Regions from separate parts of the Streptomyces sp. NPDC030245 genome, predicted to be linked through region 2. Evidence: predicted binding sites of a transcription regulator. Region 2 holds the regulator's gene; the other holds the start of a gene.
What was found. Region 2 encodes HspR, which represses chaperone genes until heat shock. Its sites were predicted from a motif close to TTGAGNNNNNNNNNCTCAA; they were not measured.
Positions count from the first base shown of each region.

Region 1: the regulator HspR is predicted to act here: its motif matches at 12,571-12,589, upstream of dnaK (molecular chaperone DnaK).

Region 1 covers NZ_JBVICF010000013.1:141,715-156,501, forward strand. Annotated here, with positions in the region: gene ACZ4Z4_RS30945 (class I SAM-dependent methyltransferase) at 10-960, opposite strand; gene ACZ4Z4_RS30950 (class I SAM-dependent methyltransferase) at 1,119-1,859, opposite strand; gene ACZ4Z4_RS30955 (4a-hydroxytetrahydrobiopterin dehydratase) at 1,866-2,171, opposite strand; gene ACZ4Z4_RS30960 (helix-turn-helix domain-containing protein) at 2,255-3,124, shown strand; gene ACZ4Z4_RS30965 (hypothetical protein) at 3,150-3,572, opposite strand; gene ACZ4Z4_RS30970 (nitrate reductase subunit alpha) at 3,954-7,637, shown strand; gene narH (nitrate reductase subunit beta) at 7,670-9,301, shown strand; gene narJ (nitrate reductase molybdenum cofactor assembly chaperone) at 9,298-9,876, shown strand; gene narI (respiratory nitrate reductase subunit gamma) at 9,873-10,595, shown strand; gene dnaK (molecular chaperone DnaK) at 10,618-12,501, opposite strand; gene ACZ4Z4_RS30995 (OsmC family protein) at 12,651-13,076, opposite strand; gene ACZ4Z4_RS31000 (SAM-dependent methyltransferase) at 13,199-13,999, opposite strand; gene ACZ4Z4_RS31005 (DUF6345 domain-containing protein) at 14,327-14,787, shown strand, end outside.
Region 2 covers NZ_JBVICF010000007.1:287,287-302,073, forward strand. Annotated here, with positions in the region: gene clpB (ATP-dependent chaperone ClpB) at 1-484, opposite strand, end outside; gene ACZ4Z4_RS20915 (pyridoxamine 5'-phosphate oxidase family protein) at 632-1,057, shown strand; gene ACZ4Z4_RS20920 (hypothetical protein) at 1,182-1,538, opposite strand; gene ACZ4Z4_RS20925 (helix-turn-helix transcriptional regulator) at 1,912-2,901, shown strand; gene ACZ4Z4_RS20930 (helix-turn-helix transcriptional regulator) at 3,023-4,021, shown strand; gene ACZ4Z4_RS20935 (helix-turn-helix transcriptional regulator) at 4,123-4,959, shown strand; gene ACZ4Z4_RS20940 (hypothetical protein) at 5,199-5,714, opposite strand; gene ACZ4Z4_RS20945 (heat shock protein transcriptional repressor HspR) at 5,847-6,302, opposite strand; gene dnaJ (molecular chaperone DnaJ) at 6,306-7,496, opposite strand; gene grpE (nucleotide exchange factor GrpE) at 7,530-8,261, opposite strand; gene dnaK (molecular chaperone DnaK) at 8,261-10,126, opposite strand; gene ACZ4Z4_RS20965 ((Fe-S)-binding protein) at 10,486-12,768, shown strand; gene ACZ4Z4_RS20970 (ABC transporter permease) at 12,850-13,653, opposite strand; gene ACZ4Z4_RS20975 (ATP-binding cassette domain-containing protein) at 13,650-14,609, opposite strand; gene ACZ4Z4_RS20980 (DUF4097 family beta strand repeat-containing protein) at 14,643-14,787, opposite strand, start outside.

The sequences.
Region 1 (14,787 bases), on a different contig from region 2:
GCCGTTCCCCTATCCCCGGGTTTCGCCTCCCCGGGTTTCGTCCTTGACCGCCACATGCACCGTCTGCGCCGTCAGCAGGAACAGATCGGGGCGCCGGTGGAGGCTCTGTGGGTCGGCCGGGTCCAGGAGGCGGTCGAACATGGCCATGTCGTCCGGGCCGAGGCGTTCCGACTGCATTTCGCGGCGGCGGGTGAACTCCTGCACCACGTGGGCGCGGGCGTCGTCCGAGAGGGGGGCGGGCAGGTCGAGGAGGAAGCTGCGGGTGGCCTCGTAGCGCAGGCCGGCGGCGGTGAGGAGGGCCGGCCAGTCCTCCGTCGCGCCCTTCGAACCGTCGAGGCCCTCGCGCATTCCGGCGAACCACTCCTCGTCGGCCGCCTCCAGGCGGGAGAGGAGGCCGGGGCGGCCGAAGCCGATGTCGCGGGGCAGGTAGCGGGCGGTCAGGCCGCCTTCGAGGAGGGCGATGGCGCCGCCGGGCGCGAGGCGGCCGGCGAGTGCGGTGAGCGCGGCGCCCTGGTCGCCGACGTGGTGCAGGGACTTGCACAGCCACAGCAGGTCCGCCTCGGGCACGTCGTCGATGGCGTCAGGGAGCGCGGCACGCACCGTGTCGAAGCGGTCGGTGAGGCCTTCGTCGGCGGCGCGTTCGCGGGCCCGCGCGAGGAGCGCCTCCTCGGGGTCCGCCGCGACGATCCGCGCCTTGGGGAACGCCTCGGCCAGTACGAAGGAGACGGCGCCCGGGCCGCTGCCGACGTCGACGACGACGCCCGGGTCCGGGGCCCAGCGCGTGAGCCAGGACGCCACCTCGCCGTACATCGGCGCCGCGACGCGGGCGTAGCGCTCCAGCATGGCGCCCATGGCCGACCAGTCCATGTCGTCGTGGCTGTGGGTGTGGGTGTGGGTGTGGCCATGGTTGTGGCCGTGGCCTTGCCCGTGGCCCTCGCCGTGACCGTCGTGATGCCCCATCGTCTTGTGCCGCCTTCCGGTTCGCCGTCCGCGCGTGGGAGCGGGACTGTGTGGACGGGACCAGCCTGCTCCCGGTTTCCGGTTTTCGACGAGCGGTTTTGCCGCTATCGCAAAAACTCACCCCGAGTGCGCGTGCGCGAGTGCGGGTGCGGGCCCGGTCAGCGTCGTTTGCGGTACGCGCGGAGCGTGAAGCGCGGGTCCGGGCGTGGCACGTCCTGGTCCGGGAGCTCCGCGAGGCGGGCGGCGAGCCGCGCGGCCAGCGGTCCGTCGGGCGGGATGCTGGTGAACCAGCCGCGCCGCAGGTCGTCGACCGTGGAGCGGGGCGTGCGGCCCTGCCCGTGGCCGCGGAACCGCGCCCGCCCGGCCGGCGTGAGACCGTGCTCGGCGGCGTAGGCGTCGACGGCCTCGACCCGGTCGACCGCGAGCCGCACCGGGCGCGGCGCGAGCACGGCGTCGATGTCGCTGCGCACGTCGTGCGAGGCGGCCTTGTCCACGGTGGTGACGTAGATGCCGCCGGGCCGCAGCACCCGCGCGCACTCGGCGACGACCGACGACGTCTCCTCGGGCCCCGAGAGGAGATGCAGCAGCCATACGGTGGTGACGGCGTCGAACGACGCGTCGGGGAACGGGAGTCGGCGGCTGTCGCCGAGCACGATGGCGCCGGGGACGCGGTCCGCGGCCATCCGGGCCATGCGGTACGCGGCGTCCACCCCGGTCACCCGCAGCCCCGGCCGCTCGGCGAGGCGGCGGGTGACCAGGCCGGTGCCGCAGGCGACATCGAGGAGTGTGCCGGTGTCGGCCGGCATGAGGCCGAGGACCGCTTCGGCGGCGGCAGCGGCGCGGGGTTCGCCGCCGCGCGAGGCGTCGTACCGGTCGGCCTCCTTGCTGTAGTCCAGCATCGGCGGTCAGCCCGCCCCGTGCGCGGGCGCCAACTCCCGCACTCTGCGCGCGAGTTCGAAGTCGAGTTCGGTGAGCGCGCCGCCCGCGCTGTGCGTGTGCACGGTGAGCGTGACGGTGTTGTAGCCGAGGGTCAGGTCGGAGTGGTGGCCGAGCTCCTCCTGCGTCCGCGCGATGTGGACGACGAGTCCGGTCGCCGCGAAGTGCGAGCCGAGCCGGTAGGAGCGGGTGAGCCTGCCCGCCTCCAGGGACCAGCCGGGCAGCTCCGCGAGGCGGTCCTCGATCTCCTTCTGCGAGAGCGGTTCGGGCGGCATGGGCCACGCTCCTTCCGTGAAGCCTTCCGTGAAGTCGGTCTTCGCCTCACCCTGCCACAAATTGTTTCGATTACCTTCTACGTATGACAACCGCCGCGCCCGCCAAGGGGAGCACCAGAGGCAAGGCCAAGGGACAGACGGAGAACACGGGGAAGACCGTCGCGAGCGGCACCGGAGTGGGTCCGCTGCTGCGCGGCTGGCGCGAGCGGCGCCGGGTGAGCCAGCTGGAGCTGGCCCTGCGCGCCGACTCCTCCGCGCGGCACATCAGCTTCGTCGAGACGGGCAGGTCGCGCCCGAGCGAGGAGTTCCTGCTGCGCATCGCCGACCACCTCGACGTGCCGGTGCGGGAGCGCAACTCGCTGCTCCTGGCGGCCGGTTACGCTCCCCGGTTCCGGGAGACCTCGCTGGACGACCCCGCCATGGGCACGCTGCGCGAGGGCCTCGAACAGCTCCTGGCGGGCTACGAGCCCTATCCGGCGCTGGTGGTCGACGCGGCGTACGACGTCGTCGCGGCGAACCGCGGCATCTCGATGATGCTCGACGGCGTTCCCGGGCATCTGCTGGAGCCGCCCCTGAACGCGATGCGGCTGACGCTCCACCCGGAGGGCCTGGCGCCCCGGATCCGCAATCTGCGGGAGTGGCGGGGACACCTGCTGCACCAGATGGAGCGGCAGATCGCGTTGCAGCGTTCGGACGCGCTGCGGGCGGTCTACGAGGAGGTGGCGGCGTATCCGGTGGCGGATCCCGGCGTCGACGCCTTCGAGGCGGGGGCGGAGGTGCCGTACTTCGCGCTGCCCCTGCGGATCGAGCACGACGGGCACGTGCTGTCCTTCATCTCGTCGATCTCGACGTTCAACACGCCGATGGACGTGACGGTCGCCGAGCTGGCCATCGAGACGCTGCTCCCGGCCGACCCGGCGACGTCGAAGTACCTCCAGGCGCACATGTCCTAGACGTGCGTGGCCGTGGCCGTGGCCGTCAGGGCTTGAGCGCCCGCAGCGCCGCGTACTGAAGCGCCGCGAAGCCGCCGACGGTCGCGGCCTGGAGCGGGATCCAGACCGCTCCGGCCGTGCTGGGCGAGAGCCAGCCGACGAGGGCGACGACACTGGCCACCGCCCAGAGGGCGTTCGCCTCGACGACCGCCCGCACGGCGAGCTTGGGCGGGCTCTTGCGCCAGGCGAGGGAGCCGACGCCCGCGCCGAACAGGGTGAGGAAGACGCCGAGGCCGAGGAGCAGCCCGGAGTCGACGCCGAGGAAGTCGCCGAGGGGGCCCGAGGCGGCGGCGTACGCGATGCCGTTGCCGGCGGTCACGACCGCGTCCAGGCCGAGGAAGCGGCGCAGCATCGTGGTCGGGTCGGTGGTGCGGGCGAGCGCGGCGAGCGGGTACGTGGACGTGGCCATGGCGGATGCCTCCCAGCGGGGACGGTTTTCGGGTGCCGGGTCCGGTGCGGAGTGCGCAGTGCGCCGGACCCTTTCGGGCGCCGGATCCGGTGCGCAATGCGCACCGCCGGACCGTTTCGCGGTGCCGGACCCGGTCCGGAGTGCGCCGGACCGGATCCGGTGGCATCACTCTGTCGCGCCCGCGCCGACCGGTCGATTACGTCACGGGTAATGCCGCGCGGCCGCCCTGCGCCCCGTCACAAGTAATGCCGCGCGGCCGCCCTGCGCCCCGTCACGGGTAATGCCGCGCGGGCCGCCCGGCAACCCGTACGGCCGACGCCGACGGGTGCGCCGCCGGTCCCGCCCCTACGTTCGGGGGAGGCAGACCTAGGGAGCGCCACGGTGACAGAGACGACCGAGCCCGCCGCCGCCCTGCTGCGGGCGGGCAGGTTCTTCCGGCGCGGCACCGCCGCCCCCGACCTGCACAGCGTCCGGCTGACGGGCGGCCGGGACGCGGACGCCTTCTACCGGGACCGGTGGAGCCACGACAAGGTCGTGAACTCGACGCACGGCGTGAACTGCACCGGCTCCTGCCGCTGGAAGGTGTACGTCAAGGACGGCATCATCACCTGGGAGTCGCAGGCCACCGACTATCCGAGCGTCGGCCCCGACCGCCCCGAGTACGAACCGCGCGGCTGCCCGCGGGGCGCCGCGTTCTCCTGGTACACGTACTCCCCCACGCGCGTGCGCTACCCGTATGTGCGCGGTGTCCTCATCGACATGTACCGGGAGGCGAAGGCGCGCCTGAAGGACCCGGTGCTCGCGTGGGCGGACATCCAGGGCGACCCGGAGCGCCGCCGGACGTACCAACAGGCGCGCGGCAAGGGCGGGTTGGTGCGGGCGACCTGGGACGAGGCCGTCGAGATCATCGCGGCCGCGCACGTGCACACGATCAGGACGCACGGCCCCGACCGGGTCGCGGGCTTCTCCCCCATTCCCGCGATGTCGATGGTGTCGCACGCGGCCGGCGCCCGCTTCATGAGCCTCATCGGCGCGCCGATGCTCTCCTTCTACGACTGGTACGCGGACCTGCCGGTCGCCTCGCCGCAGGTCTTCGGCGACCAGACCGACGTGCCGGAGTCGGGTGACTGGTGGGACGCCGCGTATCTGATGATGTGGGGCTCCAATGTGCCGGTGACCAGGACGCCCGACGCCCACTGGATGGCGGAGGCGCGCTACCGGGGCCAGAAGGTCGTCGTGGTGGCGCCCGACTACGCCGACAACGCCAAGTTCGCCGACGAGTGGCTGCATCCGCATCCGGGCACCGACGGGGCGCTGGCGATCGCGATGGGGCACGTCGTCCTCAAGGAGTTCTTCGTCGACCGGCGGACGGAGTTCTTCACGGACTACGTCCGCCGGTTCACCGACCTGCCGTTCCTGGTGACGCTCACCGAGCGCGACGGCGCGTACGTGCCCTCGAAGTTCCTGCGCGCCACCGACCTCGGTGACGCGGGAGAGGGCGGCGACTGGAAGACGGCGGTGCTCGACGCGAAGACCGGCCGGCCGGCCGTGCCGAACGGCTCGCTGGGCTTCCGCTGGACCGACTCCGGCAAGGGCAGGTGGAATCTGGAGCTCGGCGACATCGAGCCGCTCCTGACCCTCCAGGGCTCGGCGGTCGCGGCGGGTATCGAGGTGCTGCTGCCCCGGTTCGACACCGAGGGCGGCACGCACGGGCAGGGCCGCGGCGAGGTCGTGCGGCGCGGGGTTCCCGCCACCCGGCTCGGCGGGCAGGACGGGCCGCTGGTCACCACGGTCTTCGATCTGCTGCTCGCGCAGTACGGCGTCGGGCGCGAGGGGCTGCCGGGCACGTGGCCCACGTCGTACGAGGACGCCTCCCAGCCCGGCACGCCCGCCTGGCAGGAGGTCCACACCTCCGTCCCCGCCGCCAAGTGCGTGCGGATCGCCCGCGAGTTCGCCGCGACGGCCGAGAAGTCGCACGGCCGCTGCATGATCCTCATGGGGGCGGGGACCAACCACTGGTTCCACTCCGAGACGATCTACCGCGCCTTCCTCGCGCTGCTCCAGCTCACCGGCTGCCAGGGCCGCAACGGCGGCGGCTGGGCGCACTACGTCGGGCAGGAGAAGTGCCGTCCGAACACCGGCTGGGCCACGCTCGCGAGCGCCAACGACTGGAGCAGGCCACCGCGGCAGATGATCGGCACCGCGTACTGGTTCCTCAACACCGACCAGTGGCGTTACGACAGGTTCGCGGCGGACGTGCTCGCCTCACCGCTGGGCGAGGGCCGCTTCGCGGGTCTGACGGGCGCCGACTGCCTGGCCCTTTCGGCGCGGACCGGCTGGATGCCCTCGTACCCGACGTTCGACCGCAACCCCCTGGACCTCGCCGCGACGACGGACGACCCGGTGGCCAACGTCGTCGACGAACTCAAGGCGGGCACCCTCAAGTTCGCCTGCGAAGACCCGGACGCCCCCGAGAACTGGCCGCGCGTCCTGACGCTGTGGCGCGCCAACCTCCTCGGCTCGTCCGCCAAGGGCGCCGAGTACTTCACGAAGCACCTGCTGGGCACGCACTCGTCGCTGCGGGCGGCGGAGGCGGACCCGCACGAGCGCCCGTCCACGGTCGCGTGGCGGGCCGAGGCGCCCGAGGGCAAGCTCGACCTGCTCGTCTCCCTGGACTTCCGCCAGACGTCGTCGACGCTGCTCTCCGACGTCGTACTGCCCGCCGCCACCTGGTACGAGAAGCACGACCTGTCGACCACGGACATGCACCCCTACGTGCACTCCTTCACCCCGGCCGTCGACCCGCCCTGGCAGGCCCGCACCGACTTCGACACGTTCCGCGCCATCGCCGACCGGCTCAGCGAGCTGGCCGTCGGCCACCTGGGTGTGCGCAAGGACGTCGTCGCCACCGCGCTCCAGCACGACACGCCGGGCGAGACCGCGCAGCCCGGCGGGGTCGTCCTGGACTGGCGCAAGGGCGAGTGCGAGCCGGTGCCGGGCAGGACGATGCCGAACCTGGCGGTCGTGGAGCGCGACTACACCGCGATCGGCGCGAAGTTCGCCGCGCTCGGCCCGCTCGTGGAGACGCTGGGGCTGCCGGTGAAGGGCATCACCTTCCACCCCGGTCAGGAGGTCGAGGAGCTGCGCGAGCGCAACGGCGTCGTGCGCGCCGGGCCCGCGGCCGGCCGCCCCGCCCTGGACACCGCGGTGAAGGCCGCCAACACCATCCTCGCGCTGTCCGGCACGACGAACGGACGCCTCGCCACCCAGGGCTTCCACACCCTGGAGGAACGCACCGGCCAGGAGATGGCGCACCTGGCCGCCGAGCACGAGGGCAAACGCATCACCTACGCCGACACGCAGGCCGCGCCCGTGCCGGTGATCACGTCGCCCGAGTGGAGCGGCAGCGAGGCGGGCGGGCGCAGATACACGGCGTTCACGCTCAACACGGAGCATCTGAAGCCCTGGCACACGCTCACCGGCCGCCAGCACTTCTTCATCGACCACGACTGGATGCACGAGCTGGGCGAGGCGCTGCCCGTCTACCGGCCGCCGCTGGACATGAACCGGCTCTTCGGCGAGCCGCGGCTCGGCTCGGACGGCGAACGCGAGGTGACGGTCCGTTACCTCACGCCGCACAACAAGTGGTCGATCCACTCCGAGTATCAGGACAACCTCTTCATGCTCTCCCTCTCGCGCGGCGGCCAGTGCGTCTGGATGGCGCCGCAGGACGCGGAGGCGATCGGCGTGCGGGACAACGACTGGATCGAAGCCGTCAACCGGAACGGCGTGGTGGTGGCGCGTGCGATCGTCTCGCACCGCATGCCGGCCGGCACGGTCTACATGCACCACGCCCAGGAACGCACCGTGAACGTCCCCAGGGCGGAGACCACCGGCAAGCGTGGCGGCATCCACAACTCCCTGACCCGTCTGATCCTCAAGCCCTCCCATCTCATCGGCGGCTACGCGCAGTTGTCGTGGGCGTTCAACTACCTCGGCCCGACGGGCAACCAGCGGGACGAGGTGACGGTCATCCGCCGTCGCAGCCAGGAGGTCGCGTACTGATGACCCGTGACGCAGGAACTATCGGACGCTGTATGGCGCAGATCGCGATGGTGATGAACCTCGACAAGTGCATCGGGTGTCACACCTGCTCGGTCACCTGCAAGCAGGCGTGGACCAACCGCGACGGCATGGAGTACGTCTGGTTCAACAACGTCGAGACCCGGCCCGGCCAGGGCTACCCGCGCCGCTACGAGGACCAGGAGAAGTGGCGCGGCGGCTGGGAGCTGAACAAGCGCGGCGCGCTGAAGCTGAAGAACGGCGGCCGGATCAAGTCGCTCCTGGAGATCTTCTCCAACCCGAAGCTTCCCGAGATCAAGGACTACTACGAGCCCTGGACGTACGAGTACCGGAACCTCACCGACGCCCCGCTCGGCGACGACTACCCGGTGGCCGAACCCCGCTCCCTGATCAGCGGCAAACCCATGAAGATCGAGTGGTCGTCGAACTGGGACGACAACCTCGGCGGCGCCACCGAGCACGGCGACCTCGACCCGATGGTCGCCAGGACCCGCCAACAGGTCGCGGACAAGGTGAAGTTCACCTTCGAGCAGACCTTCATGTTCTATCTGCCCCGCATCTGCGAGCACTGCCTCAACCCGTCCTGTGTGGCGTCCTGTCCGTCCGGCGCGATGTACAAGCGGTCGGAGGACGGCATCGTCCTCGTCGACCAGGACCACTGCCGGGGCTGGCGCAAGTGCGTGACCGGCTGCCCGTACAAGAAGGTCTACTTCAACCACCGCACCGGCAAGGCCGAGAAGTGCACGCTGTGCTATCCGCGCGTCGAGGTCGGGCTGCCGACCGTCTGCTCGGAGACGTGCGTGGGCCGGCTGCGCTATCTCGGCGTGATCCTGTACGACGCCGACAAGGTGACGGCCGCCGCGTCCGAGCCCGACGAACGCAAGTTGTACGAGGCCCAGTTGGGTGTCTTCCTCGACCCCGAGGACCCCGAGGTGCGGCGCGCGGCGGAGCGGGACGGGATCTCGTACGACTGGATCGAGGCGGCGCGCCGCTCCCCCGTGCACGCGCTGATCAGCACGTACAAGGTGGCGCTCCCGCTGCACCCGGAGTACCGCACCATGCCGATGGTCTGGTACATCCCGCCGCTCTCCCCGGTGGTCGACGCGCTGACGGAGACCGGCCACGACGGCGAGGACCTGGGCAATCTCTTCGGCGCCATCGACACGCTGCGCATCCCCCTCGAATACCTCGCGGAGATCTTCACCGCCGGGGACGTGGGGCCCGTGCGGGCCTCGCTGGAGAAGCTGGCCGCGATGCGGGCCCACATGCGGGCCATCAACCTCGGCGACCCGCCGGACGGTTCGACCGCGGCGGCGGTGGGGATGTCGGGCCAGGAGATCGAGGAGATGTACCGGCTGCTCGCGATCGCGAAGTACGAGGAGCGGTACGTCATCCCGACCGCGGCGGTCGCCGACGCGCGGCGCCTGGAGGAGTCCGCGCTGCCCGAGGGCTCGGACTCGTGCAGCCTCGACTTCGAGGGCGGTCCCGGGATGGGCGGCGACGGGCCGTTCGGCCAGGACTCCGGTCGCAGGCAGCTGCCGCTCGTCACCATCGAGAACTTCCACACGCTGCGGGCCAGGCAGACCACCGACGAGCAGCCGAGCGCGGTCGAGAAGGCCCACGCGCCCCAGGAGGACGAGACGTGACCCGGCACGCGGTGCTGTACCAGGCGGCGGCGCTCTGCCTGGCCTATCCGGACGACGAGTTCCGCGCGCGGCTGCCGCTGCTGCGGGAAGCCGCGCCCGCGGAGCTGCACGGCTTCCTGGAGTACGCCTCGGCCGCCTCGCCCCGCGAGCTCGCCGCGCACTACGTCCAGGTCTTCGACTTCAAGAACCGCCACAGCCTGTATCTGAGCTGGTGGCGGGAGGGCGACACCCGGCGGCGCGGCATGGCCCTGGTCCGCTTCAAGGAGGTCTACCGCGCGCACGGCCTGGAGTTCACCGGCGAGGAGCTGCCTGACTTCCTGCCCGCGGTCCTGGAGTTCTCGGCGCACGCGGGCCCGCTCCTCCTGAACGAGCACCGCGGCGGCCTGGAGCTGCTGCGGATCGCGCTCGCCGACCACGGCACCCCGTACGCGTCCGTCGTCGAGGCGGTGTGCGCGACGCTGCCGGGCCCCTCGCCGAAGGACCGTGCGGAGGCGCTGGCCCTCGCCCGCTCGGGGCCGCCGCGCGAGGACGTCGGCCTCCAGCCCTTCGCACTCGTCGGGGAGGCCCCTTCATGAAGACGCTGCTGTGGGGTGTGCTCCCCTACCTGGCCTTCGTCCTGCTCGTCGCGGGCACGGTCTGGCGCTACCGCTACGACAAGTTCGGCTGGACGACCCGCTCCTCCCAGGTCTACGAGTCCAAGCTCCTGAACATCGCCTCACCGATGTTCCACTACGGCATCCTCTTCGTGCTCGTGGGCCATCTGGTCGGGCTGTTCCTGCCGGAGTCGTGGACCGAGAAGGCGGGCGTGAGCGAACACACGTACCACCTGTTCTCGCTGTACGGCGGCACGGCGGCCGGTGTGCTCCTGGTCCTCGGCATCCTGCTGCTGCTGTACCGGCGGCGGACCAACACGCCGGTGTTCCGGGCCACGACCGCCAACGACAAGCTGATGTACCTGGTGCTGTTCGCGGCGATCGTGCTCGGCATGGTGGCGAAGCTGATGCACTCGTCCGGCGACGGCTACGACTACCGCACGTCCATCGCGCCGTGGGCGCGCAGCCTGTTCACGCTCCAGCCGGACATCGACCGGATGACGGGCGTGCCGCTGCTGTACGAGATCCACGCGGTGGTCGGGATGGTGCTGTTCGCGCTGGTGCCGTTCACCCGGCTCGTCCACATGTTCAGCGCCCCGCTCCAGTACCTCTTCCGTCCGTACGTGGTCTACCGCAGCCGGGACCCGAAGCGGCTGGGCGCGCGGCCGGAGCGGCGGGGCTGGGAGCGGACGGGGTCGTGACCCCCGTCCGCCCCCACAGCGCCTATCGGCCGCCGCCCTTGTCCCCGTCGCCCTTCTCTCCGGCGGGCTTGTCCTCCTCGTCCACGATCTCCGCGTCCACCACTCCCTCCTCGGCGGGGGCTTCCGCGGCCGTCTCCTGCTGGGCTCCCCCGCCGGAGTCCGCGTACATCGCCTGGCCCATCTTCTGGCTGACCGCGGCGAGCTTCTCCGCGCCGGCGCGCAGGGCCGCCGTGTCGTCCGCCCGGTTCTTCAACAGGCCCTTCAACTCGTCGGACACCGACTCCACTTCGGTCCTGGTGTCCGCCGGCACCCGCTCGCCGTTCTCGCGCAGGAACCGCTCCGTCTGGTAGACGAGCTGCTCCGCCTGGTTGCGGACCTCGGCCGCCTCACGGCGTTTGCGGTCCTCCTCCGCGTGCTCCTCGGCCTCCCGCACCATGCGGTTGATGTCGTCCTTGGGCAGCGCGGAACCGCCGGTCACCGTCATGCGCTGCTCGCGCCCGGTGGCCTGGTCCTTCGCCGAGACATGCATGATTCCGTTGGCGTCGATGTCGAAGGTGACCTCGATCTTCGGAACGCCGCGCGGCGCGGGCGGCAGGCCTGTCAGGTCGAAGACGCCGAGCTTCTTGTTGTACGCGGCGATCTCCCGCTCGCCCTGGAAGACCTGGATGCCGACCGAGGGCTGGTTGTCCTCGGCGGTGGAGAAGGTCTCCGAACGCCGGGTGGGAATCGTGGTGTTGCGCTCGATGAGCTTCGTCATGATGCCGCCCTTGGTCTCGATGCCGAGGGAGAGCGGTGTCACGTCGAGCAGGAGCACGTCCTTCACGTCGCCGCGGATGACTCCGGCCTGGAGCGCCGCGCCGAGCGCGACGACCTCGTCGGGGTTGACGCCCTTGTGCGGATCCTTGCCGGTGAGCTCCCTGACCAGGTCGGTCACCGCGGGCATCCGCGTGGAGCCGCCGACCAGGATGACGTGGTCCACGGCGGAGAGCTGGACGCCCGCGTCCCGCACCGCCTGGTGGAAGGGCTCCTTGCAGCGGTCCAGCAAGTCGGCCGTCAGCTCCTGGAACTGAGCGCGTGTCAGTTTTTCGGCCAGGTGCAGCGGGCCTTCCGCGGAGGCGGTGATGTAGGGCAGGTTGATGTCCGTCTCGCTCGACGAGGACAGCTCGATCTTCGCCTTCTCGGCGCCCTCACGCAGCCGCTGGAGCGCCATCTTGTCCTTGCCGAGGTCCACGCCGTGCCCGTTCTTGAACTGCCGCACCAGGTATTCGACGATCCGCTGGTCCCAGTCGTCGCCGCCGAGCTGCGTGTCGCCGTTGGTGGCCTTCACCTCGATGACGCCCTCGCCCATCTCCAGGAGCGAGACGTCGAAGGTGCCGCCGCCGAGGTCGAAGACGAGGACGGTCTGGTCGTCGCCCTTGTCGAGGCCGTAGGCGAGGGCCGCCGCGGTGGGTTCGTTGATGATGCGCAGGACGTTGAGCCCCGCGATCTCACCGGCCTCCTTGGTGGTCTGGCGCTGGGTGTCGTCGAAGTACGCGGGCACGGTGACCACCGCGTCGGTGACGTCCTCGCCGAGATAGGACTCGGCGTCGCGCTTCAGCTTTTGCAGGACGCGCGCGGAGAGCTCCTGCGCGGTGTAGCGGGTGCCGTCCACGGAGCCGCTCTCCGGGAAGCGCCAGCCGCCGTCGCCCATGTGGCGTTTGACGGAGCGCGCGGTGCGCTCCACGTTGGTGACCGCCTGCCGCTTGGCGACCTCACCCACCAGGACGTCGCCGTTCTTCGCGAAGGCGACGACGGAGGGTGTGGTGCGCGCGCCCTCCGCGTTGGCGACGACGGTGGGCTCACCGCCCTCCAGCACGGCCACCACTGAATTCGTCGTCCCGAGATCGATCCCGACCGCACGTGCCATGGTCCAGTCCCTTCCGCCGCGAGCTCACGTCCCCCGTTTCCCGGTCTACTCCGTTCTCCATCACAAAACTTGAGCGGGTCGATGTCAATGCCGCACGCGACAATGCCGCCACCCCGACAGGGGCGGCGGCACTGTCAACTGCGGCTTTCTCAGGCCAGCTTGGCCGAAAGCGTGATGGTCGTGCCCGTCAGGGCCTGGCTCACCGGGCAGCCGTCCTTGGCCTTCTCGGCGGCCTCGACGAAGGCGGCCTCGTCGATGCCGGGCACGACGCCCTCGACGGTGAGGTGGATGCCGGTGATGCCCGTGCCGGGCTGGAGGGTCACGTCGGCGGAGGTGGTGAGCCGGGTGGGCGGGTTGCCGGCACCGGTCAGGGTGTGCGACAGGGCCATGGAGAAGCAGCTGGAGTGCGCGGCGGCGATGAGCTCCTCCGGGCTGGTCTTGCCGTTCGCCTCCTCGGCGCGCGACGGCCAGGACACCGCCTGCTCCCCGATGCCGGAGGAGTCGAAGGTGACGGTGCCCGAGCCCTCCGCCAGAGAGCCTTCCCAGACGGTGTGCGCGGAGCGAGTGGTAGCCACGATGTGTTCCCTTCAGTGCGGATCCGTGATCGGATTTTCCGTTGCCACCATCCGATCACACTCCGGACGAAAACGGGGCGCGCGGTCGCCACGCACGGCGTGCGATGGCCGAAGCGGCCCGCTCAGGGCTTCCTCGCCACCGCCCCGTACATCGCGATCGCCCCGTCGTCGATGCCGTCCTGCAAGGGGCCGGGACGCCACTTGTGCACCTGGGTGACGCCCGGAGCCAGGAGGTCCAGGCCCTCGAACAGGGCGGTGGCGGCGGGGAGGTCGCGCAGCGCCATGGGCATGCCCTGCCGCTCGTACTCCTCGGCCACGCGGCCGACCTCCTCCGGCGCGAAGTCGGCGGTGCCGATCGTCATGGCGAGGAAGCTGCCCGACGGGAGCGGCTCCAGCAGGCGCCGCACGAGACGCCGGTCGTCCGGCGGCAGGATGAAGTGCAGTATGCCGATGACCATCAGGCCGACCGGCTCGTCCAGATCCACCAGGGCACGGAACTCGGGGCTGTCCAGGATGGCGTCCGGATCGTGCATGTCGGCGTCGACATAGGCGGTCGCCCCCTCCGGCGAGCTCTGGAGCAGGGCGCGGGCGTGGGCCAGGACGATCGGGTCGTTGTCGACGTAGACCACGCGGGACTCCGGTGCCACGCCCTGCACCACCTCGTGCAGGTTGGGGGCGGTGGGCAGGCCGGTGCCGATGTCGAGGAACTGCCGTACACCGTGCTCCTGGGCGAGGAACCGCCCGGCACGGTGCATGAACCGCCGGTTCTCCAGCATGTGCACGGGCAGCGCCGGCCAGTGCCTGCACATGGCGTCGCCCGCCTCGACGTCGACGAGGTAGTGATCCTTGCCGCCCAGGATGTAGTCGTACACCCGCGCCGAATGCGCCGTCGAGGTGTCGATCCGATCCTCTGCGCTGTGCATGGGCAACTCCGCTTCTCACCGGTGACATTGAACTGTGAACGGTATGCCCGGCCGGAAAGCGACCGACGCGATGTCGCCACGGCGGATACGAGCCGCCCGGCGCCCGGCCGGCACCGGGGAGATGTTCGAGCAGGGTGTGCAGGTACGCGTCGCCCGATACGAACACGTTGTGTGGGCCGCCGCGCCACAGGGGCTTCTGAGGTGCGGGAACAGGCACGTGGCGGGGGTCCTATGGCCGGAATGGCAACTGGGCAAGGCACGCCCGCGGTGACACTTTGAGGCCCCCTCGCGGACGACGGCGAGGAGATCCTCTCAGGGGGTAGGGCCATGCGCATCAACTACTCGGACCGCGGTCCGTCGCCACTCGAACCGGAGAAGCCCGGAGCGGCGGGTGACCGGGACTCGACCTTCGGCTGGTGGGGCGCCTTCAGCATCCAGAAGTTCGTCAACCAGTCGCCGCTGTACCACACGCACGCCGACGCCACCGGCTGGCTGGCGTACCTCCAGCAGTTCTACGACCGCAACTTCTGGTTCGCCGACGGCGGCGCGCAGGTGTGGGCGTACGAGGAGACGTACGACAACTGGCAGGACCGCTACGGCATGGACGCCGTCTGCGCCGTCTACCACTCCGGCCACGGCGGCATGGACGGCAACGGCGTGTTCTTCGCGCCGCTCGGCGCCGCCTGGGACGGGCGCAGCGACGCCGTCTCCAACCGGATGGCGCTCGGCAACGAGAAGGCCAACTACGTCTTCTGGTCGACCTGTGACTCGCTGAAGGTCACCGGCGG
Region 2 (14,787 bases):
GTGCCTTGTACTGACCCTCGGGGTCGGGTGTGGTCACCCGGCGCCCTCCCCTTGTCTTCTCGAAAGCGTCCAGCAGCTTCTTGCTGCCGGCCCCGTGCTGAGTGAGTACGTCCCCGGCCTTGCCGCCCTTGGCCGCGATGCCGATGAGCAGGTGCTCGGTGGACAGATAGTCGTCCCCGAGCTCCTTCGCGCGCTGTCCGGCGTCCGAGACGACGGCCAGCAGTTCACGGTCGGGCTGGGGCGGCGCGACCGTGGACCCGGTCACGCTGGGCAGGCCCGCGAGGACGCGCTCGGTGTCCGCGCGCACGGCGGCCTGGTCGGCGTCGACCGCGGCGAGCAGATCGACGATGTTCTCGTTGTCCTCGCCCTCCAGCAGCGCGAGCAGCAGGTGCGCGGGGGTCAGGTCCGGGTGCCCGTCCTTGACCGCGCGGCTGCTGGCCGCGTTGATCGCGTCCCGGCTCCTGTTGGTCAGCTCGGCGTCCACGTGCGCTTCTCCTCCTTACGGGGTCCTACGGCGGGGGGCCTCCACGAACGGGTCCCCCTCCCACACTGACTTACTCAACCTACACAAACTTGAGTCTATTCCACTCAAGGAGGGGCCGGGAAGTCCGGGCGGCTATGTTCCCTGGTCATGGCCCCGAACCCGCGCATCGACCCGTCCGACCCGCCCGAGCCCTACCTCAGCTTCTGGCGCGAACGGCACCTCTGCACGTTGACGACGCTCCGCCCGGACGGCACCCCGCACGTGGTGCCGGTCGGCGTGACGTACGACCCGGAGGCCGGGGTCGCCCGGGTCCTCGCCCGCAAGACGAGCCGGAAGGTCGCACACATCCTGGCGGCGACGGGCGTGGAAGGCCCCGGGGCGCGGGTGGCGGTCTGCCAGTTCGCGGGCCGGCGCTGGGCGACGCTGGAGGGCCACGCGGTCGTGCGAACGGAACCGGAGGCGGTGGCGGAAGCGGAGGACCGCTACGAGGAACGCTACGAACGCCGCCCGTCCCCGAACCCGGACCGGGTCCTGATCGAGATCACGGTGACCCGAGCACTGGGCAAGCCCTGACGCCGTCCGTACTTGTACGTGCTTCGCTTCCCGCACACCACAGCGGCGCCACCGTGTTCAGGTCCACGGTGGCGCCGCTGCTGGGGGAAGCGCCTGCGCGATTTACAACGACGGGGGAATCGCGTCAGGCACTGCGGGGGGTGGCTGTGATGTTGTCCGAGACGCCCATGGCGTCCGGGCCCTGCTGTTCCTGCTGCCCGACCATCTGGTGGTCGCGCCGGTCGAGATTGACGAACACCATCCCGTACCGGATGGCACACCGCACGGGCTGCGGTGCCCCGCGGGGCCGCCGCAGGCACCGGTAGGCCCGGATCTCCTCCTCGTCATCACGAGTGACGACGATCGGCTCACCGAGCAGGGTCACCATCAAGGAGTCACCGCGGTGAGGGATCGCGGTCACCAGATCGATGAAGTGCCACCCGGACCGGTAGGCGGTGGCCATTTCTCGGCGGAAGGTGCGGTCGTCGGGAGGGGTGCTCATGATGCGGCGCCTCCTGCCGGGGTAGAGGCCCAGATGACATCACTCTTCGAAGCGGACGCCCAGATGACGTCGCCCTGCGGAGCTGCGTCCCAGATGACGTCCAACGGCGCAGCAGCGGGCACCGACGTGCGCGTCGCGGCCGTATCGGCATCCGCACGCACATCGAGACCACTGAAGGCGCTGACAGCCAACCCAACGGAGAAGGCACAGACAAGTACCGAGCGAAGCTTTCCCTGGCGCATAGCGGGCTTCGTCCTCACTTCCATCGCGACTCTCCCCCGGCCTTCCAAGACGATGGCTCATTCAGCCATGCGAACACCACAGGACCGATGCATCATGTTCCTGCACGTTCAGGACCCTGGGGGGTGGAGGCATGACAACAAACAGCCCAATTAGGGCACATCCACACGCCATGGCCGAACTATGTGATGAGGGCAAGCGGCTCTACGCCAACGCGCTGCGTACCGGACGCATCCGACGAACCGAAGCGGAAGCCGCTCCTTGCCTGATGGAGTTCGCCCTTCTGGATCCTGATCCGGACGACCCCGACTGGCTTCGCCCTGTTCCGCCCACCTCTGTTCTCGCGCAACGCCTAAGGCCCATCGAGCGCGAAATTCAGGAGCGCAGGGCCCTCGCCAACCAACTGTCCGTCACTTTCGAGCCATTTATGGCAATTAGCGCACAGGACCGGCCCGCCGTACATTCGATCACCGTCCTGGAAGGCGGGAGCCGCATCAACGCGGCCATCCAAGTGGCCATAGCCGAGTGCCAGTCGGAGGTGATTACCGTCCAGCCCGGTGGCGGCCGCAGTGAGGCGATCGTCACCGAAGCCGTGAAACAGAGCCAGAGCATCCTCGATCGGGGCATCAGGATGCGGACGCTCTACCAGCACACCGCCCGCCACAGCCAGGCCACCCTCGCGTATGCCGAGCACATGCGGCAAGGGAAGGTGGAGGTTCGCACCCTCGAAGAACTCATAGAACGGCTGATGATCTTCGACCGTACTGTGGCCTTCATACCTGCCCGCGAAGACCGCCAGGCGGCCCTGGAACTCCGCCACCCCGGTCTGGTCCAGTATCTGGCCAACGTCTTCGAGCAGCTCTGGCAGCGCGCCTCGCCACTGCTCGAAGAGGCGCCGTACGCCCCCACGACCGACGGCATAACCGGCGTCCAACGCTCCATAGCCAAACTCCTCGTCGAAGGCCACGTCGACGAGGCCATCGCCCGCCGCCTCGGCATGAACGTCCGCACCTGCCGCGCCCACATAGCGAAGATCGCCGCCGCCCTCGGCAGCGGCAGCCGCGCCCAACTCGGCTACCTGATCGCCCAGTCCGGCATCCTCGACCAGGACCACCCGAAGTGACCGCCCGACCTCAGTCTTCCCCACGGCCCGAGCGACACGCCCCTCGACGGGAACCCCCACGGTGAAGTGAACGCACGCGCATACAATCGCGTCGCTTGAAGCACCGGGGAGGGGACGCCACATGGTCGCCGAGCATGTGCCGCACGGGGTCGAGGAACTCTGCGAAGCAGGCTCAGCCATCTACAGCCGCGCACTTCGGGCAGGGCGGATCCGCAGCAAGGAAGCCGAAGCGAGCCCCTGTCTCATCGACTTCGGCCTGCTGCATCCTGACATCGACAATACGCAGTGGCTCCACCCCACCCCGCCCGCCGCAGCCCTCCCCCACCTGCTTCGCGTCATAGAGGACCGCATAAGCCATCACCGGCGCCGGGAGGAGAAGCTGACGGCGACGTTCAGCTCCTTTCTCTCCCTGGGCAGCCAGGTCACCGCCGGCGGCGAGACCTCCGCCATCACCGTCCTGGACGGCATGGCACGCATCGACGCGGCGATAGACCAAGCGGTCGCGGAAACCTTCGAGGAAGTGCTCACCGTGCAACCCGGTGGGGCCCGCCTGCCCAAGCAGATGGCGGAATCACTGCCCCGCGGACAGGAGATCCTGTCCCGAGGCGGCCGCATGCGCACTCTCTACCAGCACACAACGCGCCATTCCCTACCGGTCCTCGCACACTACGAACAACTCCGCGGCGACGCCGAAGTCCGCACCCTCGACGAAGTCACCGAACGCCTCTTCGTCTTCGACCGGTCCGTGGCCTTCATTCCGGCCGTCAAGGACCCGAAGCGTCCCGTGGCCCTGGAGATCCGGCACGCGGCCATCGTCGACTACCTCGTCACCACCTTCTACCGCCTGTGGCGCCTGGCGACGCCGATGTTCCCGTACACCGCACCGCAAGCCCCACGGGACGGCATCACCACACGGCAAAGAGCCATCGCCGGCCTCCTCATAGAAGGCCTCACCGACGCCGAGATCGCCACCCGCCTCGGCATGAACATCCGCACCGCCCGCGTCCACATCGCCAAACTCGCCGCCACCCTCGGCAGCAACAGCCGCGCCCAACTCGGATATCTGATAGGTCAAGCAGGGATTCTCGAGCAGGGGCGACCCCAGAACCGGACACCCTGAAACAGCCGTCCAGAAGCAGACACTTCACCTGCGGCATCCGGCCCCGGCTCACCCCGCCTGCATAGAATCGCGACGCTTCAACCAGGCAGGAGGGGGCTCGCATGGCCACGAAGCACTTACCGCACTCGTTCGAGGAAATCTGTGAAGCCGGGTTGTCCGTCTACGCCCGCGCCCTGCGTGAAGGCCGGATCAACCGCAACGCCGCCGAACCGGCCCCGTGCCTCGTCCGTCTCGGCCTCCTGCAACCCGGCCCCGACGACCCGCAGTGGCTGCACCCCACCAGCACCACCGTCACCGTGCTCGACGGACTCGACCGCATCAACGCGGCCATCGACCGCGCCATGAACGAGGTCACCGAGGAGTTCCTGGCCGTCCAGCCCGGCGGTACCCGGCCCCCCGAGACCTTGGCCGAAGTCTTCCCCCGGGACCAGGCCATCCTCACCCGGGGCTGCCGGATGCGGACCCTCTACCAGCACACAACGCGCCATTCTCTGCCCGTGCTCGCCTACTTCGAACAGCTCGACGGCGACACCGAGGCGCGCACCCTCCACGAGGTCACCGACCGGCTCTTCGTCTTCGACCGGACCGTGGCGTTCATCCCGGCGAGCAAGGACCGCAGCGTCGCCCTCGAACTGCGCCAGCCCGCCCTCGTCGAGTACTTCGCCACCACCTTCTGGCGGCTGTGGCGCCTGGCCACCCCCATGTGGCCGCAAGCCGCTCCCCAACCCGCCGAGAACGGCATCACCCCCCGACAGCACGCCATCGCCGGCCTCCTCGTCGAAGGCCTCACCGACGCCGAGATCGCCACCCGCCTCGGCATGAACATCCGCACCGCCCGCGTCCACATCGCCAAACTCGCCGCCACCCTCGGCAGCAACAGCCGCGCCCAACTGGGGTATCTCATAGCGCGGTCAGGAGTTCTTGAGCGGAGTTCTTGATCGGAGTTCTTGATCGGGGGCCCGCCTAGCCCCCGGGGGGCCAGTTCGGTCCGTGATGTGCGTATTGCGCCCTCTTGTTCCCTCCTCAGCTCGCTGCACCGCAACAAGATGGCGCTACCGCCGCGCCTCCCCGCACGGCAAGCTCGGTGCAGCGGCGGGGGCATCTAGTCGGCCCCCTCCCGCTTCCCCCGAGCGCCCCGGCTGGCTGCTCCCCCGTAGCCGCCCGGGGCGCTCTCACGTCACGGCGTCAAAGAGCCGCCCCACTCGCGCAGCAGTTCCTCGCGCTCCGACGCCCGCGGCGACCCGCCCTCGTGGCGGCGGCCCCAGTCGGACATCGCGGCCAGCGTGGTGAGAAGGGTGCCCGCGCCTTCGGTGAGGTGGGCGAGGAGGGCTCGGGAGAGGTCGTACTCCGTGCGGGAGTAGCCGACCGCCGCCGCCGTGTACGCCGTCAGTTCCGTCTCCTCGCCCTCGGCGTCCGTGAGCCGCACCGTCATCGTCGGAGCCTCGTCGCCGCCGCCGAGGCCCACCGTCAGGGCCAGGTCGACGACCACGCCCACGTGCCGCTTCAGGGACTTCACGGGGACGTCGTCGACGGTCAGCGCGCGCACGTCCTCCCACGGCCACATGCCGGACTGCTTGTCGCCGAGGGCCAGTACGCCCTCCGGCGTCAGCCGCACCCCGGGAGCGAGCCCGGCCGGCTTCGCCCCCACGTACACATCGCCCTCGGCGATCCAGAACAGGCCCACCATGGCCATGTCAGTTCAACTCCCCGTACCCGTACACACGTACGCCCATACACACGTCGAAGCGGGGCCGGGAGGTCATCAAACCTCCCGGCCCCGCTTCAGCGTACTCAGCCCGTGACCGGGACGAACCGGCCGCGGGAACTACTGCTCCGTCGCCCTCTTGGGGCGCCACACCACCAGCGCGCTCGCCTGCTGCACGTCCTGGTAGGGGACGAGGTCACGGCGGTACGAGGCGTGCACCGCCGCTTCGCGCTGCTGCATCGCCGCGGCGGCGCCGTCCACGGCCGCGGAGAGCTCCGCGACCCGCGACTGGAGCGCCGCGACCTGGTTCTCCAGCTCGATGATGCGCTTGATGCCGGCGAGGTTGATGCCCTCTTCCTGCGACAGCTGCTGCACCGTGCGGAGCAGCTCGATGTCGCGGGCGGAATAGCGTCGGCCGCGGCCCGCCGTGCGGTCCGGGGAGACCAGACCCAAGCGGTCGTACTGCCGCAGGGTCTGCGGGTGCAGACCGCTCAGCTGGGCGGCCACCGAGATGACGTACACGGGTGTCTCGTCGGTGAGTTGGTACGGATTATGACGACGGCCGACCCTATCCATGGGTCACGCTCCCTTCGCGGCCTGGAACAGTTCTGCCCGCGGGTCGTCGCCCGCAGTCGCCTTGCGGTAGGACTCCAGAGCTTCCTTCGCCGAGTCCGACAGGGATGTCGGGACCGACACCTCCACCGTCACCAGGAGGTCGCCCCGGGTGCCGTCCTTGCGGACCGCGCCCTTTCCGCGGGCCCGCATCGTACGACCGTTCGGCGTGCCTGCGGGGAGCTTCAGGGTGACGGGTGGCCCACCCAGGGTGGGCACCTTCACCTCGCCGCCCAGCGTCGCCTCCGGGTACGTCACCGGAACCGTGACCGTGAGGTTGTCGCCCTTGCGGCCGAAGACCGGGTGGCTGTCGACGTGCACGACGACATAGAGGTCGCCCGCCGGACCACCCCGCTCGCCGGGCGCGCCCTTGCCGCGCAGGCGGATGCGCTGCCCGTCCGAGACACCGGCCGGGATCCGCACCTGCATGGTGCGCGACGACTTGGCGCGGCCGCTGCCGCCGCAGACCTCGCAGGGGTCCTGGGCGATGAGCCCACGGCCCTTGCAGTCCATGCACGGGTCGGTGAGGGAGAACCCTCCGCCGCCGCCCCGCGAGACCTGGCCCGTGCCGACGCAGGTCGGGCACACGCGCGGTGTGCCGTTCTTGTCGCCGGTGCCGGAGCACGCCTTGCAGGCGGCCTGGGAGGACATGCGGAGCGGCACCGTCGCGCCGTCCACCGCCTCCGTGAAGCTGAGCGTGACCTCGGACTCGATGTCCTGGCCGCGCCTCGGCTGCGTACGCGTGCCGGCTCCGGCACCCGCGCCGCCGCGGTTGAACAGGCCCCCGAAGACGTCACCGAGACCGCCCCCGAAGCCGCCGGCCGCTCCACCGCCACCCGGGCCGCCGCCTCCGAAGAGGTCGCCCAGGTCGAAGTTGAACGATCCGCCGCCGGCTCCGGGGCCCTGCCGGAATCCACCGTTGCCGAAGAGAGCACGCGCTTCGTCGTACTCCTTGCGCTTCTTGGGGTCCCCGAGGACGTCGTTCGCCTCGGAGATCTCCTTGAAGCGCTCCTCCGCCTTGGTGTTGCCCTTGTTGGCGTCCGGGTGGTTCTCGCGGGCGAGCTTCCGGTACGCCTTCTTGATCTCGGCTTCGGTGGCGTCCTTGGGGACGCCGAGGACCTTGTAGTAGTCCTTCTCGATGAAGTCCTTGGTGCTCATCCCCGACGTCCCTCCTCACTCATGTCGTGACCGTCAGCCCTCGTCCGGGCCACCGGTCTCCTTCTCGTCCGTCTTCTGCTCCGCGGCCGCGGAGCCGGCGGAGCCCGCGGAGGCCGTGGAGCCGTCGGAATCCTCGCCCTTGACGGTCTGCGCGCCGGGCTGCGGCTCGGCGACGGCCACCCGCGCGGGGCGGATGGTGCGCTCGCCGATCCGGTACCCCGGCTGAAGGATCGCGACGCAGGTCGTCTCGGTGACGTCCGGTGCGTAGCTGTGCATCAGGGCTTCGTGGATCGTCGGGTCGAAGGGCTCGCCCTCCTTGCCGAACTGCTGGAGGCCCATCTTGGCGACGACGGTCTCCAGCGACTCGGCGACCGACTTGAAGCCGCCGACCAGCTCGCCGTGCTCACGCGCGCGGCCGATGTCGTCGAGGGTGGGGAGGAGCTCGGAGAGGAGGTTCGCCGAGGCGATCTCCTTCACCGCGACCTTGTCCCGCTCCACCCGACGGCGGTAGTTCTGGTACTCGGCCTGAAGCCGCTGGAGGTCCGCGGTGCGCTCGTTGAGCGCGGAGCGCACCTGGTCCAGCTGGGCGGTCAGGCCCACATCCTGGGCGGACGTCTTGCTCTCTGCTGCGTCCCCGGCCGGGGCCGCCGGGCCCTCCTCGGTGGAGGGCTCGGCGGCCTTCGGCGCCGCGTCATCAGGGGTGGCGCCGGAGGGGACGTCAGGCTTCTCGGCGTCCTCGCCGAAGCCCGGGGTCTCCTCGGTCATCAGGCGGCGCCACCCTTCGCGTCTCCGGGCTTCTCGTCGTCGACGATCTCGGCGTCGACGACTCCGTCGTCCTCCTTGGCCTGGTCGGCACCCGGGGCGGCGCCCTCGGGACCGCCCGCGGCCTGCGCGCCCTGGGCGTCGGCGTACATCGCCTGGCCCAGCTTCTGCGAGACGGCGGCGACCTTCTCGGTGGCGGTGCGGATCTCGGCCGTGTCCTCGCCCTTGAGCTTCTCCTTCAGCTCATTGACGGCTTCCTCGACCTCGGTCTTCACGTCACCGGGGACCTTTTCCTCGTTGTCCTTGAGGAACTTCTCGGTCTGGTAGACGAGCTGCTCGCCCTGGTTGCGGGCCTCGGCGGCCTCGCGGCGGGCGTGGTCCTCGTCCGCGTACTTCTCGGCCTCTTCGCGCATCCGGTTGACCTCGTCCTTCGGCAGCGAGGAGCCACCGGTGACGGTCATCTTCTGCTCCTTGCCCGTGCCGAGGTCCTTCGCGGTCACGTGCATGATGCCGTTGGCGTCGATGTCGAAGGAGACCTCGATCTGCGGGACGCCGCGCGGGGCCGGCGGCAGGCCCGTCAGCTCGAACATGCCGAGCTTCTTGTTGTACGCCGCGATCTCGCGCTCGCCCTGGTAGACCTGGATCTGCACCGACGGCTGGTTGTCCTCGGCCGTCGTGAAGATCTCCGACCGCTTGGTCGGGATGGTCGTGTTGCGCTCGATGAGCTTCGTCATGATGCCGCCCTTGGTCTCGATGCCGAGGGAGAGCGGGGTCACGTCGAGGAGCAGGACGTCCTTGACCTCACCCTTGAGGACACCGGCCTGGAGCGAGGCGCCGATGGCGACGACCTCGTCCGGGTTCACACCCTTGTTGGCGTCCTTGCCGCCGGTGAGCTCCTTGACGAGCTCGGCGACGGCGGGCATGCGGGTGGAGCCACCGACGAGAACGACGTGGTCGATCTCGCTCAGCTGGATGCCCGCGTCCTTGATGACGTTGTGGAACGGGGTCTTGCAGCGCTCCAGGAGGTCGGACGTGAGCTGCTGGAACTGGGCGCGCGTGAGCTTCTCGTCCAGGTGCAGCGGGCCCTCGGCGGAGGCCGTGATGTAGGGCAGGTTGATCGTGGTCTCCGTGGAGGAGGACAGCTCGATCTTGGCCTTCTCGGCCGCCTCGCGCAGGCGCTGGAGCGCCATCTTGTCCTTGGAGAGGTCCACGCCGTGGCCGTTGTTGAACTGCTTGACCAGGTAGTCGACGACGCGCTGGTCCCAGTCGTCACCACCGAGGTGGTTGTCGCCGTTCGTGGCCTTCACCTCGACGACGCCGTCGCCGATCTCGAGGAGCGAGACGTCGAAGGTGCCGCCACCGAGGTCGAAGACCAGAATGGTCTGGTCGTCCTTGTCGAGGCCGTAGGCAAGGGCGGCGGCGGTCGGCTCGTTGACAATACGCAGGACGTTCAGGCCCGCGATCTCGCCGGCCTCCTTGGTGGCCTGGCGCTCGGAGTCGTTGAAGTACGCCGGGACGGTGATGACCGCGTCGGCCACCTTCTCGCCCAGGTACGACTCGGCGTCGCGCTTCAGCTTCTGAAGGATGAACGCCGAGATCTGCTGGGGGTTGAATCCCTTGTCGTCGATGTCCACCTTCCAGTCGGTGCCCATGTGGCGCTTGACCGACCGGATGGTCCTGTCGACGTTCGTGACCGCCTGGCGCTTGGCGACCTCGCCGACGAGCACCTCGCCGTTCTTCGCGAAGGCGACGACGGACGGCGTGGTCCTGGCGCCCTCGGCGTTGGTGATGACGGTGGGCTCGCCGCCTTCGAGAACGCTGACGACGGAGTTAGTCGTGCCCAGGTCGATGCCGACCGCACGTGCCATTTCGGTTCCTCCAGATGTACTTCTTGAGTGGATCTGACTCAAGCATGCATGAGCGCTGCGTCGGCGTCAACAGATGTGAGTCTGGGGCACTCAAGTCTTATCCCGCGCTTACGCGCAGGTATGGGGCCTCCCGGGGGTGGTTTTTCGGCCGCGGGCGCGTCGTGGCTGGTCGCGCAGTTCCCCGCGCCCCTGAACAGCGCCACCGCGGCCGGCGGCGTCAGGCGCCGCTCAGGGTTGCCTGAGCGACGCAGATCACCGGGTTGCTGGCTACAGTGCGGCGGAGTAAGTGGGTAGTCTCAGACGGACTGCATAAGTTACCGCTTAGTAATAGTTCGCCTCGCAGGCCCGAGGAGCCCCCAATGCAACTCGCCGCGATCATCGTGTCGCTGGTCCTAATCGCGGTCGGCGTCGCGCTGTTCGGCCGTGCCATCGTGCAGATCTACAAGTTCGTACGGCTCGGTCAGCCCGTGCCCGCCGGACTCAGGACCGACAACCCGGTCCAGCGCACCCTCACCGTGGTCAAGGAGTTCCTCGGCCACACGCGCATGAACAGGTGGGGCATCGTCGGCTTCGCGCACTGGTTCGTGGCGGTGGGCTTCTTCTCGCTGCTGCTGACGATCGTCAACGCCTTCGGCCAGCTCTTCCAGGCCGACTGGATCCTGCCGGTCATCGGTGACTGGGCGCCGTACAACGTCTTCGTCGAGTTCATCGGCACCATGACCGTGCTCGGCATCCTCACGCTGATCGTCATCCGGCAGCTGAACAAGCCCGGAAAGCCGGGCCGCAAGTCCCGCTTCGCGGGATCGAAGACCGGCCAGGCGTACTTCGTCGAGTCCGTCATCCTCATCGTCGGCGTCTGCATCTTCACGCTGCACGCCCTGGAGGGTGCCCAGCACCACGTCGACAGCTACGAGGCGTCGTTCTTCATCTCGTACCCGGTGGTCCAGTGGTTCGCGGACATGGACCTCTCCACCCTCCAGAACCTCACGTATTTCTTCGCCGGGCTGAAGATCGCGACCTCCTTCATCTGGATGATCGTCGTCTCCCTGAACACCAACATGGGTGTGGCCTGGCACCGCTTCCTCGCCTTCCCGAACATCTGGTTCAAGCGCGAGGCGGACGGCGGTACGACGCTCGGCGAGCTTCAGCCCATGACGTCGGGCGGCAAGCCGATCGACTGGGAGGACCCGGCCGACGACGCCGTCTTCGGTGTCTCCCAGGTCGAGCAGTTCAGCTGGAAGGGCATCCTCGACTTCTCCACCTGCACCGAGTGCGGCCGCTGCCAGTCGCAGTGCCCCGCCTGGAACACCGGCAAGCCGCTCTCCCCCAAGCTCCTCATCATGTCGCTGCGCGACCACGCGCACGCCAAGGCCCCGTACCTGCTCGCGGGCGGCGGCAAGACGATGGAGGGCGAGGAGAAGGCGACCGAGGAGCAGCTGAAGGACGTGCCCGCCGCCGCCCTCGCGGAGGCCGAGCGCCCGCTCATCGGCACGTACGAGGAGAACGGCGTCATCGACCCGGACGTCCTGTGGTCCTGCACCACCTGCGGCGCCTGCGTCGAGCAGTGCCCGGTCGACATCGAGCACATCGACCACATCGTCGACATGCGCCGCTACCAGGTGATGATCGAGTCCGCGTTCCCGTCCGAGGCGGGCACGATGCTCAAGAACCTGGAGAAGAAGGGCAACCCCTGGGGCCTCGCCAAGAAGCAGCGCCTGGAGTGGACGAAGGAAGTCGACTTCGAGGTGCCGGTCGTCGGCAAGGACGTCGAGGACCTCACCGAGGTCGAGTACCTGTACTGGGTCGGCTGCGCCGGCGCCCTGGAGGACCGCGCCAAGAAGACCACGAAGGCCTTCGCGGAGCTCCTGCACATCGCGGGCGTCAAGTTCGCGATCATGGGCGGCGACGAGAAGTGCACCGGTGACTCGGCGCGGCGCCTGGGCAACGAGCCGCTGTTCCAGCAGCTCGGCCAGGAGAACGTCATGACGCTGAACGCGGCGTTCGGCGAGGAGTTCGACGACGACGGCAAGGTCACGCCCGAGTCGCGGAAGCCGAAGACGGCCAAGAAGATCGTCTCGACCTGCCCGCACTGCTTCAACACCATCGCCAACGAGTACCCGCAGCTCGGCGGCGACTACGAGGTCATCCACCACACGCAGCTGCTCCAGCACCTCATCGACGAGGGCAAACTGATCCCGGTGACGCCGGTCGAGGGCCTCATCACCTACCACGACCCGTGCTACCTGGGCCGCCACAACAAGGTCTACACGCCCCCGCGCGAGATCATGTCGTCCGTCCCCGGCCTGCGCCAGCAGGAGATGCACCGCCACAAGGAGCGCGGCTTCTGCTGCGGCGCCGGTGGTGCGCGCATGTGGATGGAGGAGCGCATCGGCAAGCGCATCAACACGGAGCGGGTCGACGAGGCGCTGTCGCTCAACCCCGACATCGTCTCGACCGCCTGCCCGTTCTGCCTCGTCATGCTCACGGACTCCGTGAACGGCAAGAAGAACGACGGCCAGGCCAAGGAGTCCCTCCAGGTCGTGGACGTCGCGCAGCTCCTCCTCGACTCCGTGAAGACGCCGGTCGACCCGGCGGGCGACGCCGAGTCGGCGGACGAGCCGGAACCCGAGCCGGTGAAGTAACGGCACGTCACAACGGTGCAGGCCGGTTCCGCCTTCGGGCGGGACCGGCCTGTTCGCGTTGCATCCATGGGTACCGCGTCACTACTTCGGGTCGCGGTTGAACTTCGACGTCGACCAGAAGTAGCCGAGCACCGCGAGCCCCAGGCACCAGCCGGCGGCGAGCCATCCGTGGTGCCCGATCTCGCTGCCGAGCAGCAGGCCGCGCAGGGTCTCGATGGCGGGGGTGAACGGCTGGTACTCGGCGATCGGCTGGAACCAGCCGGGCATCGAGTCGACCGGCGTGAAGGCGCTGGAGAGGAGCGGCAGCAGGATCAGCGGCATCGCGTTGTTGCCGGCGGCCTCGGCGTTCGGGCTGACCAGGCCCATGCCGACCGCGATCCAGGTCAGAGCCGTCGCGAAGAGCACGATCAGCCCGAACGCGGCCAGCCATTCCAGTACGGAGGCGTCGGTGGACCGGAAGCCGATGGCCACGCCGATGGCGCCGACGAGGACGACGCTCGCGACCGCTTGCAGCACGCTGCCGACGACGTGCCCGATGAGCACCGAAGGGCGGTGGATGGCCATCGTGCGGAAGCGGGCGATGATGCCTTCGGTCATGTCGTTGCAGACGGAGACCGCGGTTCCGATCACGGTGCTGCCGATGGTCATCAGGAGCAGGCCGGGGACGACGTACGCGATGTAGGCGGAGCGATCCGCGCCCCCGCTGCCGTCACCGATTCCTGAACTCATCGCGTCGCCGAATATGTAGACGAAGAGCAGCAACAGCATGACCGGGGTGAGCAGCAGGTTGAGGGTGAGGGACGGGTAGCGGCGGGCGTGGAGAAGGTTGCGGCGCAGCATCGTGGACGAGTCGCGCACGGCGAGGGAGAAGGGGCTGGCACTCATCGGACGCTCTCCTGTGTCTGGTCGCGGACGTCGGTGCCGCCGGTGAGGGCGAAGAAGACGTCGTCGAGGTCGGGGGTGTGGACGGTCAGCTGGTCCGCTTCGATGCCGGCGCTGTCGAGCCGGTCGAGGACGGCGCGCAGGGCGCGCTGACTGCCGTCGCTGGCGAGGTGCAGGGCGAGTGCTTCGTCGTCACGGGTGGCGTCGGGCAGGGCGCGGGCGGCGCTCCGATAGGCGGCAGGATCGCTGAAGCGCAGCCGCACATGCCCGCCCGGGACGAGCCGCTTCAACTCCTCCGCACTGCCTTCGGCAGCGATGGCCCCGTCGTTCAGGACCGCAATACGATCGGCGAGCTGATCGGCCTCTTCCAGGTACTGGGTGGTGAGGAAGACGGTGACGCCGTCGGCGACGAGACCGCGGATGATCTGCCACATGTTGTGACGGGAGCGCGGATCGAGGCCGGTGGTCGGTTCGTCGAGGAAGATGATGCGCGGGCTGCCGACCAGGGTCATGGCGATGTCGAGCCGACGCTTCATACCACCGGAGTAAGTAGCGGCAGGCTTCTTGGCGACGCCACCGAGATCAAACCGCTCCAGCAGCTCGGCGACGACCTGCCGCCCTTCTCTCCGGCCCAGATGGTGCAGGTCGGCCATGAGGAGCATGTTCTCCTCGCCGGTGATGAGGCCGTCGACGGCGGAGAACTGTCCGGTGACGCCGATGGCGGCGCGTACGGCCTGGGGGTCGGTGGCGATGTCGTGTCCGGCGATGCGGGCCTGGCCGCCGTCGGCGGTGATGAGGGTGGAGAGGATCTTGACGGCGGTGGTCTTGCCGGCGCCGTTCGGGCCGAGCAGGGAGAAGACGCTGCCGGCCGGCACGGCCAGATCGATGCCGTCGAGGACCGTCTTGTCCCCGTACGCCTTGCGCAACCCGTACGCCGCGATGGCCAGGTCGTCCGTCATGGTGACTGCTCCTTCAGAGGCTTGTGGCAACGGTCAGAGGCTGCGGGCGGCGATGTCGCCGTAGGAGGTGGTCGCGCGGATGGACAGGCCGGCGTCGGGGCCCTCGGCGTTCATGAGGGCGTTGTGGATCCGGCCGTAGGTGGTGCCGGCGTCCAGGGAGGCGGAGACGCCGCGGGCG